Regions from separate parts of the Mesorhizobium sp. CA13 genome, predicted to be linked through region 1. Evidence: predicted binding sites of a transcription regulator. Region 1 holds the regulator's gene; the other holds the start of a gene.

Region 1 (7,642 bases):
CGTCATCCCCTATACCCGCGTCGGCATCATGGGCGGCGTCATGCTCGGCCTCGGCCGCGCGCTCGGCGAAACCATGGCGGTAACCTTCGTCATCGGCAACGCCCACCGCATCAGCGCCTCGCTTTTCGCGCCCGGCACGACGATCTCGGCAACCATCGCCAACGAATTCACCGAAGCCGACGGCGATCTCTATACGTCTTCGCTGGTGGCGCTCGGCCTGATCCTGTTCGTCATCACTTTCCTGATCCTTGCCCTTGCGCGCTACATGCTGCTGCGCATGGACAGCCGCACGGGAGCCTGACCGATGTCGACGGCCACATCGCTTCACAATCGACGCAAGCGCAGGAATGCCGTGATGATGACGCTATGCGTCACGGCGGCGGGCGTCGGTCTGGCCTGGCTGGCGCTGATCCTCGGCGCACTGCTCTATAAGGGCCTGTCGGGTGTTTCGCTGTCTGTGTTCACCGAAATGACACCGCCGCCCGGCGATGCCGGCGGCCTGCTCAATGCCATCTACGGCAGTATCATGATGACAGTCATCGCCGTCATCGTCGGCACGCCGATCGGTGTCCTCGCTGGGACCTACATGGCCGAATATGGCCGCTTCTCGCGCCTCACCACGATCGTGCGCTTCATCAACGACATCCTGCTGTCGGCACCCTCGATCATCGTCGGCCTGTTCGTCTACGAGCTGCTGGTGCGGCCGATGGGACATTTCTCGGCGATCGCCGGTGCCGTCGCGCTGGCCATCCTGGTCATCCCGGTCGTCGTGCGCACCACCGAGGACATGCTCAACCTCGTGCCTAACGCCTTGCGCGAGGCCGGCGCCGCGATCGGCGCGCCGCGTTGGGTGGTCATCCGCTCGGTCGCCTACCGTGCGGCGCTGTCGGGCATCGTCACCGGCATATTGCTGGCCATCGCCCGCATTTCCGGCGAGACGGCGCCGCTGCTCTTCACAGCGCTCAACAACCAGTTCTGGTCGAGCAATCTCAACGCGCCGATGGCCAGCCTGCCCGTCACCATCTTCCAGTTCGCTCTCAGCCCCTACGAGGAATGGCAGCAGCTGGCGTGGACCGGCGCACTCATAATCACCCTTACGGTTCTCGGGCTGAGCATCTTGGCCCGCAGCCTTACCGGACGCAGAGAGGACAGATGAAGCCGATGTTGTCCACCGAGTTGAACACGCCCGAAGTCGCGGTCGAGAAAGCCAAGATCGAGGTCAAGAACCTCAATTTCTACTACGGCCAGTCGAAGGCGCTGAAGGATATCAGCCTGTCGCTGCCCGAGCGCAGCGTCACCGCCTTCATAGGGCCTTCGGGCTGCGGGAAGTCGACGCTGCTGCGCGTCTTCAACCGCATCTACGAGCTTTACCCGAAGCAGAGCGCCGAGGGCCAGGTGCTGCTCGACGGCCAGAACATCCTCGACCGTTCGCAGGACCTCAACCTGCTCAGAACCAAGATCGGCATGGTGTTCCAGAAGCCGACGCCGTTCCCGATGTCGATTTACGAGAACATCGCGTTCGGCGTCAGGCTCTATGAGAAGCTCAGCAAGGCCGAGATGGACGGCCGTGTCGAGCAGGCGCTGAAGCGCGCGGCACTGTGGAGCGAGGTCAAGGACAAGCTCAACGCCAGTGGCCTCAGCCTTTCGGGCGGCCAGCAGCAGCGCCTCTGCATCGCCCGCACGGTGGCGGTGAAGCCAGAGGTCATCCTGCTCGACGAACCTGCCTCGGCGCTCGATCCGCTGTCGACCGCCAAGATCGAGGAACTGATCGACGAGCTGCAGGCCGATTATACGATCGTCATCGTCACCCATAACATGCAGCAGGCGGCGCGCGTGTCGAAGCAGACCGCCTTCATGTATCTGGGCGAGCTGGTCGAGTTCGACCGCACCGAGAAGATATTCACGTCGCCCCGCGAGAAGCGCACGCAGGACTATATCACCGGCCGCTTCGGCTGATCCCAGGCATACGAGGACCAAGATCATGGCCGAACATACAGTCGCAGCCTTTGACGAAGATCTCGGACAGATCAGCAGGCTGATCCGCGACATGGGCGATCTCGCCTCATCGATGGTCGGCGGCGCCACCAAGGCGCTCCTGAATTCCGACAATGCGCTCGCCCAGCGCGTCGTCTCCGACGACGCGATCATGGATGCGCGCCAGCGCGAACTCGACGACCGCGCCATCACGCTGATCGCCAAGCGGCAGCCCATGGCGGACGATCTGCGCCATGTCGTCGGCTCGATCCGCATGGCGGGCGATCTCGAACGCATCGGCGATCTCGCCAAGAACATCGCCAAGCGCGTCGGCACCGTCGGCCTGGCCGCCACGCCGCGCGACCTGTCGCACTCCATCGACGCCATGGCGCAGCTGGTGCTGATCCAGGTGCAGGGCGTGATCGAGGAGTATGGCGCCCGTGATGCCTCGGCGCTAGCCAAGCTGCGTGCCGACGATGAACGCATCGACGTCAAATACACATCGGTGTTCCGCGAGCTGCTGACCTACATGATGGAGGATCCGCGCAACATCACCGCCTGCACGCATCTTTTGTTCTGCGCCAAGAACCTCGAGCGCATCGGTGATCACGTGACCAACATTGCCGAAAATGCCTATTATGTGCTGACCGGCACGCAATTGCCCGCCAATCGCCCGAAGCAGGACGAGACGGCGATGTCGGCGCCAGTGGCGTGACGGCAGGGGTGACCAGTCGATGATCGCGCCACGCATCATGGTGGTGGAGGACGAGGAGCCGCTGGGTGTGTTGCTCCGTTACAATCTGGAATCGGAGGGTTACCAGGTCGAGGTGGTGACGCGCGGCGACGAGGCCGAGATCCGCCTACAGGAGAATGTCCCTGACCTTCTTGTGCTCGACTGGATGGTGCCGGTGGTTTCCGGCATCGAGCTCTGCCGCCGTCTCCGGATGCGGCCCGAGACCGAGCGGCTGCCGATCATCATGCTGACGGCGCGCGGCGAAGAGAGCGACCGCGTGCGCGGTCTCTCCACCGGCGCCGACGACTATCTGGTCAAGCCGTTCTCGACGCCGGAATTCATGGCACGCGTCAAGGCGCTGCTGCGCCGGGCCAAGCCGGAAGTGCTGTCCAGCGTGCTCAAGGTCGGCGATATCGTGCTCGATCGTGAATCGCACCGGGTCTACCGCAAGAAGAGCGAGATCCGGCTCGGCCCGACCGAATTCCGCCTGCTTGAATTCATGATGCGCCATCCCGGCCGCGTGTTCTCGCGCAGCCAGCTGCTCGACAATGTCTGGGGCGAAACGATCTATATCGACGAGCGCACCGTCGACGTGCATGTCGGCCGGCTGCGCAAGGCCGTCAACAACGGCCGCATGCCTGACGTGATCCGTACTATCCGTGGCGCGGGGTATGCGATCCGCGAAGACTAGGGATATGTCACGCAACATTCTCGCCCACGCCTGATTTCGCCTGTGCCCCCGGTGCGAAAATTTCCTGGTCGACGAAGGTCAGCGCGCGCATGGCGCAGCCCTCGCGGATCAGCGGCAGTTCGTTCGGCTCGGTGTCGAAGGAAATCGATTTCGAGTGCTGGCCGCCGGCGGTCTGGGCAATGGCTTCGCGCAGAGCCGGCTCGATCAGGTCGAAGGCGGCGGCGCTGACGCCGACCATGGCGACCGGCGCCGGATCGATCAGGGCGAACAGGCTGCCAAGGCCATAGCCCAGCGCCTCGCCGGCCTTGCGGTAGGCTTCGCGCTCCGGCCCGTCCTTTTCGCGCGCCGAGGCCGCCAGCGCACGCATGTCGGCGTCGCTGACGTCGACGGGCTCGGTGTCCTCGCCAAGCTGCCTCGCGTTGCGCCAGATGGCATAGTTCCCGGCATAGGCCTCGACGCAGCCGCGCCGGCCGCAGCGGCAGAGCGCCCCGCCCGGGCGATGGATCATGTGGCCGAACTCGCCTCCGGATGAATGGGTACCGGTGAACAGTTCGCCCTTCAGCACCAGGCCCATGCCGATGCCGTGCGACAACAGGATGGCGATGAAGTCGTCGCGGTAGCGCCGGGGATCGCGCCAGCGCAGCGCCACCGCCATCATGTTGCAATCGTTCTCCATGGTGGCGGGAATGCCGAACTCGGCCTCCAGTATGTCGGCGAAGGCAATATTGGTCTGCGGCGTGATCGGCGACCACAGCATGGCGCGCGCATCCGTGTCGGTGATGCCCTGGATCGCCAGAGCGATACGGGCGATGCTGGCGACGTCGAGGTCGGGATCCTCGAACCGTCGCCTGACGATGGCTACGCATTCGCCGATCAGCGCCTCGCGCGACAGGGTCAGCGTGTCCAGCCGGCGCTGCTCTTCCGATATCACCTGGCCGGCATAGTCGATGACGGCGACGGAGAGGAAATTCAGCGACAGCACCACGGTCATCACCGCAGCGGCTTCAGGGTTGAGGCTGAGGCCGACCTGCGGCCGGCCGCGTTTCAGCGCACCGGCCTCGCTCGGCTTGCTCTGCGCCAGGATGCCTTCGCCGATCAGGTCGGAGGAGATCGCCGATATGGTGGAATGGCTGAGCCCGGTGGTCGCGGCAATCTCGGTGCGCGAGGGCTGCCCGGCACGGCGCACGGCCGCGATCACCATCGCCCGATTGCGTCGGCGCAGATCGTCGTGGCGGATTCCGACCGACATGTTTCTCGCATCCTCCCGGTCGCCGTCTTCTCTCCCCAGGCCCAGCGACCGCCAAATACTGGCAGAACCGGCCCTGGCTGTCATTATTTATTCCGGAGCTCGAAAAAAATTCACGAGGACATCAAAATACATCAGAATCGACGTTGACAGCGTTCCGACGATGGACCAGTGTTTTTTCGAGGCTCGAAAAAATAGAGCCTTTGTGCCGGCCTTCGGGCCTGTTTGGTCGCGCCATACGCGGCGCAGGGAGGATAAGATGAAGAGATTCACAGCCGCTATCCTGGCGGGTGTCGCCATGTCGCTGACGCTCGCGCCGGTCGCGCAGGCGAAGGACAAGGTCATCGGCGTTTCCTGGTCGAACTTCCAGGAAGAGCGTTGGAAGACCGACGAGGCCGCCATGAAGAAGGCAATCGAAGCCGCCGGCGACAAGTATATTTCCGCCGACGCCCAGTCCAACCCCGGCAAGCAGCTCACCGACGTCGAGAGCCTGATCTCGCAGGGCGCCAATTCGCTGATCATCCTGGCGCAGGACGCCTCCGCCATCGGCCCGGCGGTGCAGAAGGCGCTCGACGAAGGCATTCCGGTCGTCGGCTATGACCGCCTGATCGAGAACAAGGACGTCTTCTATCTGACCTTCGATAACAAGGAAGTCGGCCGCATGCAGGCCCGCGAGGTGTTCAAGGTGAAGCCGGAAGGCAACTACGTCTTCATCAAGGGCTCGGGTGCCGATCCGAATGCCGATTTCCTGTTCTCGGGCTCGATGGAAGTGCTCAAGGACGCCATCGACAGCGGCAAGATCAAGAATGTCGGCGAGGCCTATACCGATGGCTGGCTGCCGGCCAACGCCCAGAAGAACATGGAGCAGTTCCTGACCGCCAACGACAACAAGGTCGACGCGGTGGTCGCGGCCAATGACGGCACTGCCGGCGGCGTCGTCGCGGCGCTGACGGCTCAAGGTTTGGCCGGCACCGTGCCGGTGTCGGGCCAGGACGGTGATCATGCCGCGCTGAACCGGATCGCGCTCGGCACGCAGACCGTGTCGGTGTGGAAGGACGCGCGGGAACTCGGCAAGAACGCCGCGGAGATCGCCTCGCAACTGGCCGACGGCAAGAAGATGACCGATATTGCCGGCGTCAAGGACTTCACCACGCCCGGCGGGAACACCGTCAAATCGTTGTTCCTGACCCCGGTTGCGATCACCAAGGACAATCTCAACGTCGTGATCGACGCTGGCTGGATCAAGAAGGACGAGGTCTGTGCCGGCGTCGCGGCGGGCAGCGTCGCGGCCTGCAACTGATCTTCCATTTCAAGCGATGAACGCCGCGGCTGCCAAGCCGCGGCGTTTTTTCAAGAAGATTTGTTTTCCGCCCCGGGGCGGGTAACTTCTAGGCTGGGTTCCGGCATCCGCGTCAGACGGGCAGGCCGGTGGGAGAAAATCATGACCGACACGACGTCCAACCCGCAGGCCGACACCGCGCGTGCGTCGGAGCTCGGCGCCGTCGCCCGGTTCCTGAAGGCGACCGAGATCGACACGCGTATGCTTGGCATGATCGGCGCGCTGCTGCTGATCTGGATCGGGTTGCATGTCCTGTCCAGCCTGCGTCTCGGCGTCAATCCGCTCGATTTCGACAGCCGTACCTTCCTCACGCCGCGCAATCTGTGGAACCTGTCGGTGCAGACCTCGGCCGTCGCCATCATGGCCTCAGGCATGGTGCTGGTCATCGTCATGCGCAACATCGATCTGTCCGTCGGTTCGGCCGAAGGGTTGATCGGCATGGTCATGGGCTTCGCCCAGGTGCATTTCCTGGTGCGGATGGTCGGACTCGAGCTCGGCAACCCATGGATCTGGGTCCTGGCGCTGGTCATCGGCCTGGTGCTCGGCCTGTTGATCGGCGCCTTCCAGGGCTTCGTCATCGCCTATCTCGAAGTGCCGGCCTTCATCGTCACGCTGGGCGGATTGCTGGTCTGGCGCGGTGCCGCCTGGTGGGTCACCAGCGGCCAAACGGTGGCGCCGCTCAACACGACGTTCCAGCTGATGGGCGGCGGCCCGGCCGGATCGATCGGCGCGACCTGGAGCTGGGTGGTCGGTATCGCCGCCTGCCTTGCGGTGGTGCTTGCGCTGTTCAACGGGCGGGTGCAGCGCAAGCGCTTCCGTTTCCCGCTGCGTCCGATCTGGGCCGAGACGCTGATTGGCGTGGTGACCTGCGCCGTCATCATGGGCGCGGTTTGGCTGGCCAATTCCTATCCGTGGCCGGTCGGCATCGTGAACAGATATGCAGCCGCCAACAACATCACCGTGCCCGAGGGCGGCCTGTTCATCGCCCACGGCATCGCCATACCGGTGCTGATGGCCATCGCCGTCGGGCTGGTCATGACCTTCATCACCAAACGCACCCGTTTCGGCCGCTATGTCTTTGCCATCGGCGGCAATCCGGAAGCAGCCAACCTCGCCGGCATCAATACGCGCTGGATCACGATGAAAGTGTTCATGATCATGGGCGTACTGGCCACGATCGCCGCCGCGATCTCGTCTGCCCGGCAGAACTCGGCCACCAACGTGCTTGGAACGCTGGATGAATTGCTGGTGATCGCGGCGGCCGTCATCGGCGGCACGTCGCTCGCCGGCGGTTCGGGAACCATCATCGGCGCCATGCTGGGCGCGCTTTTGATGCAGTCGCTGCAATCCGGCATGGTGCTGCTCGGCGTCGACTCGCCGCTGCAGAGTATCGTCGTCGGCGCCGTGCTGGTGATCGCGGTGTGGCTCGACACCGTCTATCGCAAACGCGTTTGAGGGAGGAGGACAATCATGGCTGACAGGATCGCTCCCGCCGGCAACCCGCTGGTCGACATGCGCAACATCTCAATCGCGTTCGGCGGCATTCGCGCCGTCGACGATGCCTCGATCGATCTTTTCCCCGGCGAGGTCGTGGCCCTGCTCGGCCACAATGGCGCCGGCAAATCGACGCTGATCAAGATCCTATCGGGCGCCTACAAG
Region 2 (7,642 bases), on a different contig from region 1:
CCTTGATCTTCTCGATCTCGCCTTTCGCCACTTGCCGCAGGAAATTGGCGGCACTTTCGACGCCGACCTCGTAGTGGTGCATGACGCCAAGCGGATAGTTGGTCATCTCCATGTGCAGCCGGGCGAGATTTCGCCAGGTGCCGCCAACGGCATAGAAAGGCCTGCCCTGCCCGCCTTTCAGCAGCTTCGCCCGCCCCAGCTCGTCGCGCACGATTTTCGCCGCCTGCGTGAGGGAGTTCTTGGCCATGTCCTGCAGGCGCAGGCCGCCCAGCGGTAACGTTATGCCGTCGCCGATCGCTTCGCCATTGACGTCGACCAGTTCAAGGCTGCCGCCACCGAGGTCACCCGCAATACCGTTGGCCGGATGAAAGCCGGAGATGACGCCGAGCGCGGAATAATAGGCTTCCTCGCGGCCGCTGATCACGCGGATCTCGGTCTTGAGCACGTCTTCGGCGCGGTGGATGAAATCGGGGCCGTTGACGGCCTCGCGGGCCGCCGCGGTCGCCAGCACGTACATGTGCTCGGCGCCGGCCTGGTCGGAGAGCGCGCGGAAGCGGCGGAACTCCTCCATTGACCGTGTCACGCCCTCGGGGTCGAGCTTCCCCGTCGACACGATGCCGCGGCCGAGGCCCGCCAGCATCTTTTCGTTGAACAGCATGGTCGGCGAGCGCGCCAGCCCCTCATAGACGACAAGGCGGATCGAATTCGAGCCGATGTCGATGATGGACAGCGGTCGGCGATCCTGCAGCCGGCCCTGGGAATCGGACAGCATCAGGCGGCGGCGTTCTTCTTGCGGCGCTTGAATTGCGCGATCCGCTTCGGCGCATGCGATTTCAGCGCATCACCCCGTCCCGACAGGCTCGGATTGGTCATGAAATATTCCTGTGCGTTGAACGGTTCCTCGCCCTCCTCGAGCACGACGCGCCGGGAGGTTCCATCAGCCAATACGTCGAAACTTTGCTGATTGTCCATGATGTTGCCGAGCATGATCTGGCCCAGAACCTGTTCATGCACAGTTGGGTTGGTGATCGGCACCATGGTCTCGACGCGACGGTCAAGATTGCGCGGCATGAGGTCGGCCGAGGAGATGTAGACGACCGCCTCGTCCGACGGCAAGCCATGGCCATTGCCGAAGCAATAGATGCGGCTGTGCTCGAGGAAACGGCCGACGATCGACTTGACCCTGATGTTTTCCGACAGGCCCGGTACCTGCGGCCGCAGACAGCATATGCCGCGCACGACGAGGTCGATCTCGACGCCGGCGCGGCTGGCGTCGTAGAGCGCGTCGATGACGATCGGATCGACAAGGGCGTTCATCTTCATCCAGATGCGTGCCGGCCGTCCCTCGAGTGCATGGGCGACCTCATCGGAAATGTGCTGCAGGATACGGTTCCTCAGCGTGAAGGGCGAGATCGCCAGCCGCATTTCCGCGGTCGGCTCGGCATAGCCGGTGATGAAGTTGAAAAGCTGGGCGACATCGCGCGCGATCGTGGCATCCGTGGTGAAGAAGGACAGGTCGGTGTAGATGCGCGCGGTCACGGGATGGTAATTGCCGGTGCCCAGATGCACATAGTTGCGCAGCTTGCCGTCCTCGCGCCGCACTACAAGAGACATTTTGGCGTGGGTCTTGAGCTCGAGGAAGCCGAACACGACCTGGACGCCGGCGCGTTCGAGGTCGCGCGCCCAGCGGATGTTGGCCTCCTCATCGAAGCGGGCCTTGAGCTCGACCAGGGCCGTCACCGACTTGCCGGCCTCGGCCGCGTCGACCAGCGCACGCACGATCGGGCTGTCATTGGAGGTGCGGTAAAGCGTCTGCTTGATCGCCACCACTTCCGGGTCGGCCATCGCCTGGCGCAGGAACTGAACCACCACGTCGAAGGATTCGTAGGGATGGTGGACGATGATGTCCTTCTCGCGGATGGCGGCGAAGCAGTCGCCGCCATGCTCGCGGATGCGCTCGGGGAAACGCGGATTGTAGGGCGTGAATTTGAGGTCGTCGCGGGCAACGGCCACGATCTCCGAAATCTGGCTGAGCGCCAGCGGGCCGGTCAGGACGCTGATGCGGCTCGACGAAACGCCGAGTTCGCCGGCGACGAATTCGCGCAGTTCGGCCGGCATTAGCATGTCGAACTCGATGCGAATGACGGAGCCGCGGCGGCGGCGCTTCAGCGCGGTCTCGAACAGGCGCACGAGATCTTCCGATTCCTCCTCGACCTCGATGTCGCTGTCGCGGATGATGCGGAACGTGCCGGAGCCCTTGACCTCGTATCCCGGGAACAACTTGCCGATGTAAAGGCCGACCGCCTCTTCCAGCGGGATGAAGCGGACATGGTGCTTGCGGTCCGGCAGGCGGATGAAGCGCTTCAGCGCCACCGGCAGGCGCAGGAGCGCGCTCATCTCCTCGCCGTTCTTGCGATGGCGAAGCTGCAGCGCCATCGAGAAGCCGAGATTGGGGATGAACGGGAATGGGTGCGCCGGGTCGATCGACAATGGCGTGAGAACAGGAAACACCTGATCCTGGAAGTGCTCCTCCAGCCAGGCCTTCTCGTCCTTCGTCAGCGCGTCGCGGGTGATGCTCTCGATGCCTTCCTTGTTGAGCAGCACGGTCAGCGCCGAGAGGCTTTTCTGCTGGTCTTCCTGCAACCGTTCGACCTCGCGCAGCAGCTGTTCGAGCTGCTGTTCGGGGGTACGCCCGTCCGGGCTTCTCAACACGATGCCTTCGCGAACCTGGCCGGCGAGACCGGCTACGCGCACCATGAAGAACTCGTCGAGATTGGCTGCGGAGATCGACAGGAAACGTACCCTCTCCAGCAGCGGATGGTTTGTGTTCTGCGATTCCTCGAGCACGCGGCGGTTGAACTGCAACCAGGAGAACTCGCGATTGACGAAACGATCCGGATTGCCTTCCGGGCTTGCCGCTTCCGCATTGATGAATTCGCTCTGGACCGGCTTCAATTCGTTCATGGTTCCTGCTCTTCCCACGTCTGGTTGCTTCGCCGCTTTCGGGCGGCGCCCAGGCTGTTGCGCCTGGCTGCGATGCTCCAGCCGGTTAACCGGCTTAACTTATCCTCTGACAGGCTTTTGCGACAGTTTCATTTCATCGAACTTGCAAACAGGCCGGTTATGATCCAAACGCTGAGCAGACTGCGCTAAAGGAGACGACGATGGCAGGCGGTTCCATTCCCCATTTCCAGAACGATGCGGGCCATCCGGCGATCGATATCGGCGTCAAGGAATTCATGTGCACCGGGGCCAACCCGCCCTTCGACCATCCGCATGTGTTTCTCGACATGGGCGACGACAATGAGAAAGTCTGCCCCTACTGCTCGACGCTCTACCGCTATTCGCCGAAGCTGACGGCGATGGAAACGCTGCCGGCCGGCTGCCTCTACATCGACCAGGCCGCCTGACCTTCAGCGGCCGGGCCAATGGCAGACGCACAGTCCCGGCAAGTCATCATCGCCGGGGCGGGTATTGCCGGGCTGACCGCGGCGCTGGCTTTCGCCGAGCGCGGATATCCCGTACGGATCTTCGAACAGGCGCAGCGCCTCGAGGCGGCGGGCGCCGGCATCCAGCTTTCGCCCAACGCCACGCGCATCCTGCGTGGGCTCGGCGTACTCGACGTACTTCTTCCCAATGCCGTCAAGCCGGAAGCCGTGGTGCTGAAGGATGCCGCAAGTCTGCGTGAACTGGCGCGCGTGCCGCTTGGGCAAGCCGGCGAGGCGCGCTGGGGTGCGCCCTACCTCGTGGCGCATCGAGCGGACCTGCAAAACGCGCTGATGGCGCGCGTTGCTGCCATGCCGCATGTTCATCTCACCACCGGCGCGCGCCTTGGCAGCGTCGCGACCAGCAGTTCCGGCATCACCGCGGCAGCCGATGTGGGTGGCAGGCCCGTCGCGGCGGAAGGTTTCCTTCTGGTCGGCGCCGATGGCGTCTGGTCGTCGGTGCGCGCACTTGCAGACCAACGAAGGAAACCCAGGCCTGCGAAAAGCCACTTCTCCGGCGAACTGGCCTGGCGGGCAACCGTCAGCGCAGACGGTCCTGCCGGGCAAGCTTTTGCAGAGATCGGTGCACCGGACTGCGTCACCACCTTCCTGCATCCCGGCTTTCACATGGTCGCCTACCCCGTCAGCAAGGGCAGCGCCATCAACCTCGTCGCTTTCACCAAGGGCGAGCGCATCGCCGAAAGCTGGTCCGGCCATGCCGATCCCGCAATCCTGGCCGGCGCCATGCGCCGCACCGCGCCGGCGCTGGCAAGGCTTGCGGAGTTGGCCGGCCCGTGGGCGGCCTGGCCGGTCCATACGGTCGATCAGAAGCAGCCATGGGTAAGGTCGGGCCGCATCGCGCTGGTCGGCGACGCAGCGCATGCCATGACGCCGTTTGCGGCACAGGGCGCCGCGATGGCGATCGAGGATGCCGCCACGCTTGCCGGTTTGGTTGCCGATTTCCCGGGCAATCCCGCCCAAAGCCTGAGCATATGGGAGAACCTGCGGCGACCGCGCGTCGCCAAGGTCATCCGGCGTGGAGCCCTCAATCGCCTCGCCTGGCATGCCTCGGGCCCGGTGGCGATCGCCCGCAACCTGATCCTGGCGACGCGGCCGGCGGAGAAGCTCGCGGCGGATCTGGACTGGCTCTATGGATGGGAGGAGCGGAAAATTGTGTGACGGTGAAACGCAGCCGCGACAGGCTGGCGGGACAGCGCCCATGTTTTGAACTGCGCTCTTCAGCCATGTGACATCGGCTGATGGCCGGATCATCAATTATACAGCCGCATCGACAGGTCGAGCGAGACCGGCAGCGGGTTCCACCAACCGGTGCGCAGGCCGGCGGTTCGCAAGGCGGCGGCCGTCCAGGTGTTGCAGCCGGCCAGCGCATTGAAATGGCCGTTCGCCTCATAGAAGCGGTCGAAATCGGAATAGGCGGCCCCGGCGATGACGATCGGCCCGCCTGGTCCTTGCTGAAAGCTCGCATCGATGAAGTCGAGCAATGCGGCAAAACGGTCTTCCGGGATGTCGAAGCCGGCGACATCGGGTCCGGAGATATCGCCGGCGACCTCGACGTGCATCACTGAAGCGTCAAGCGTCAAGGCCTTGAATACGGGCATCGCCTTCAGCTGCGACCAGGTCGGCGTCTCCAGGTAGAAGGCGCGGCCGCCCCAGCCGAAGACGATGTAGCGCACCTCGGGCGCATCGGAAGGCTGGCCGGCAGCGGCGAGGAAGCGAAAGCGCCGGCGCACGCCGTCATCGACGGGAATGGCGATGTCGGTGTGGATCGGATTGCTCAGCACCAGAATGTGCCTGACGCCCTCGCCGGCCGCGGCAGCCGGCCAGAGCGGTCGCGGCACCAGCGTGCCGAGTGCCGCGACCAGCACCACCGCGGCAACCAGCACGGCCAGCAAACGAAGGCGTTTTCTCATCCGGGCATAGTTCTTGCGATTCCATCACGTTTCAATCGAAACGATCCGGTCGGCCAAATGTGAAAAAGCCCGACCGTGGCGGCCGGGCTCCTTCCATTTCGACGAAACAGCGCGCTCAGTGCAATATCTGCGACAGGAACAGCTTCGTGCGCTCGTGGCGCGGGTGATCGAAGAACTCGGCCGGCGTGTTCTGCTCGACGATCTGGCCCTGATCCATGAAGATCACCCGGTTGGCGACTTTCCGCGCAAAGCCCATTTCGTGGGTGACGCACAGCATGGTCATGCCTTCCTCGGCAAGGCTAACCATGGTCTCCAGTACTTCCTTGATCATTTCCGGGTCGAGAGCGGAGGTCGGCTCATCGAACAGCATGATGCGCGGGTTCATGCACAGCGAACGGGCAATCGCCACGCGCTGCTGCTGGCCGCCGGAGAGCTGGCCCGGATATTTGTTGGCCTGCTCGGGGATCTTGACGCGCTTGAGGAAATGCATGGCGATTTCCTCGGCCTGCTTCTTCGGCGTCTTGCGGACCCAGATCGGTGCCAGCGTGCAGTTCTCCAGGATGGTCAGGTGGGGAAACAGGTTGAAGTGCTGGAACACCATGCCGACCTCTCGGCGGACCTCGTCGATCTTCTTGAGATCGTTGGTCAATTCCTTGCCGTCGACGAAGATCTTGCCCTTCTGATGTTCCTCGAGCCGGTTGATGCAGCGGATCATGGTGGACTTGCCGGAGCCGGACGGGCCGCAGATGACGATGCGCTCGCCGCGCATCACCTTGAGGTTGATGTCCTTCAGCACATGGAACTCGCCATACCATTTGTGCATGGCGATGATGTCGATGGCGACATCGGTGGTCGAGATGTGCATCTTCGCGGCATTGACCTTGATCTCTTCCGCGCTGACGGCGTTTTCGGTGGCCATGAATCAATCCCCTTTTTATCGTTTGTAACCGGTGTCGAGCCGGCGTTCCGTATACATTGAATAGCGCGACATGCCGAAGCAGAACAGCCAAAACACGAAGGCGGCGAACACGAGACCGGATTTCGCGGTCTGCGGCGTCGCCCAGTTGGCGTCCGAGAAGTTCTGCTTGACCACGCCGAGCAGGTCGAACATCGAAATGATGAGGACCAGGCTGGTGTCCTTGAACATGCCGATGAACGTGTTGACGATGCCGGGAATGACCAGCTTCAGCGCCTGCGGCAGCACGATCAGTCCCATCTTCTGCCAATAGCCGAGGCCGAGCGAATCGGCGCCCTCATATTGGCCCTTGGGGATCGCCTGCAGGCCGCCGCGCACCACCTCGGCCATATAGGCGGCGGCAAACAGCGACACGCCGATCAGGGCCCTCAGGTATTTGTCGAAGGTGACGCCAGCCGGCAGGAAAAGCGGCAGCATGACGCTGACGAAGAACAGCACTGTGATCAGCGGGATACCGCGCACGGCTTCGATGAAGATGATGCACAACATCTTGACGATCGGCATCTTGGAGCGCCGGCCGAGCGCCAGCACGGTGCCCAGCGGCAGCGACACGGCGATGCCAACGAAGGACAGGCTGAGCGTGATCAGGAGTCCGCCCCACCGCGAGGTCTCGACATGCGGCAGGCCGAACACGCCGCCGACCAGAAGGAAGAAGGCGACGATCGGCAGTACCAGGAACAGCAGGATGGCGTTCAGGCCCTTGCGCGGCACGCTGGGGATCAGCATCGGCACCAGCAGCGCCGCGAACAGGATGGCGACCAGGATCGGCCGCCAGCGCTCCTCGACCGGATAGGTGCCGAACATGAACTGGCCGAACTTGGCGTTGACGAAGGCCCAGCAGGCACCGCTCCAGCCGTCGGGCTGGATGCCGCCCTGCGCCACGGTCGCGCAGACGGTCCGGTCCGGCCCGGTCCACTGGGCATTGATGAAGGCCCAGTTGATGACCTGCGGCAGGACCCAGGCGACGATGATGATGCCGAGGATGGTGAGGATGGTGTCGCCGACCGAACCGACGAGGTTCTTGCGGACCCAGGCATACAGGCCACGCTCGCTGATCGGCGCCGGCTCCGCCAGGGCCATTTCGGTGCGCACCCAGGACATGTCGTGTTCCTGCATGGCCCTACCTTTCCACCAGCGCCATTCTGGCATTGACCACGTTCATCACGGCGGAGGTCACCAGGCTGAGTATGAGATAGGCGATCATCATGATCAGCACGCCCTCGACCGCCTGGCCGGTCTGGTTGAGCACC

What was found. Region 1 encodes PhoB, which activates phosphate uptake and scavenging genes when phosphate is short. Its sites were predicted from a motif close to TGTCATNNANCTGTCAT; they were not measured.
Region 2: the regulator PhoB is predicted to act here: its motif matches at 3,084-3,100, upstream of LB566_RS01835 (RNA degradosome polyphosphate kinase).

Annotation. Positions count from the first base shown of each region.
Region 1 covers NZ_JAIUHS010000017.1:38,461-46,102, reverse strand. The annotation lists gene pstC (phosphate ABC transporter permease subunit PstC) at 1-301, shown strand, start outside; gene pstA (phosphate ABC transporter permease PstA) at 305-1,156, shown strand; gene pstB (phosphate ABC transporter ATP-binding protein PstB) at 1,153-1,956, shown strand; gene phoU (phosphate signaling complex protein PhoU) at 1,982-2,689, shown strand; gene phoB (phosphate regulon transcriptional regulator PhoB) at 2,709-3,398, shown strand; gene LB566_RS27695 (ROK family protein) at 3,406-4,647, opposite strand; gene xylF (D-xylose ABC transporter substrate-binding protein) at 4,904-5,944, shown strand; gene LB566_RS27685 (sugar ABC transporter permease) at 6,086-7,438, shown strand; gene LB566_RS27680 (ATP-binding cassette domain-containing protein) at 7,454-7,642, shown strand, end outside.
Region 2 covers NZ_JAIUHS010000001.1:353,999-361,640, forward strand. The annotation lists gene ppx (exopolyphosphatase) at 1-772, opposite strand, end outside; gene LB566_RS01835 (RNA degradosome polyphosphate kinase) at 772-2,964, opposite strand; gene LB566_RS01840 (zinc-finger domain-containing protein) at 3,165-3,410, shown strand; gene LB566_RS01845 (FAD-dependent monooxygenase) at 3,429-4,664, shown strand; gene LB566_RS01850 (TIGR02117 family protein) at 4,757-5,416, opposite strand; gene LB566_RS01855 (amino acid ABC transporter ATP-binding protein) at 5,532-6,281, opposite strand; gene LB566_RS01860 (amino acid ABC transporter permease) at 6,351-7,508, opposite strand; gene LB566_RS01865 (amino acid ABC transporter permease) at 7,513-7,642, opposite strand, start outside.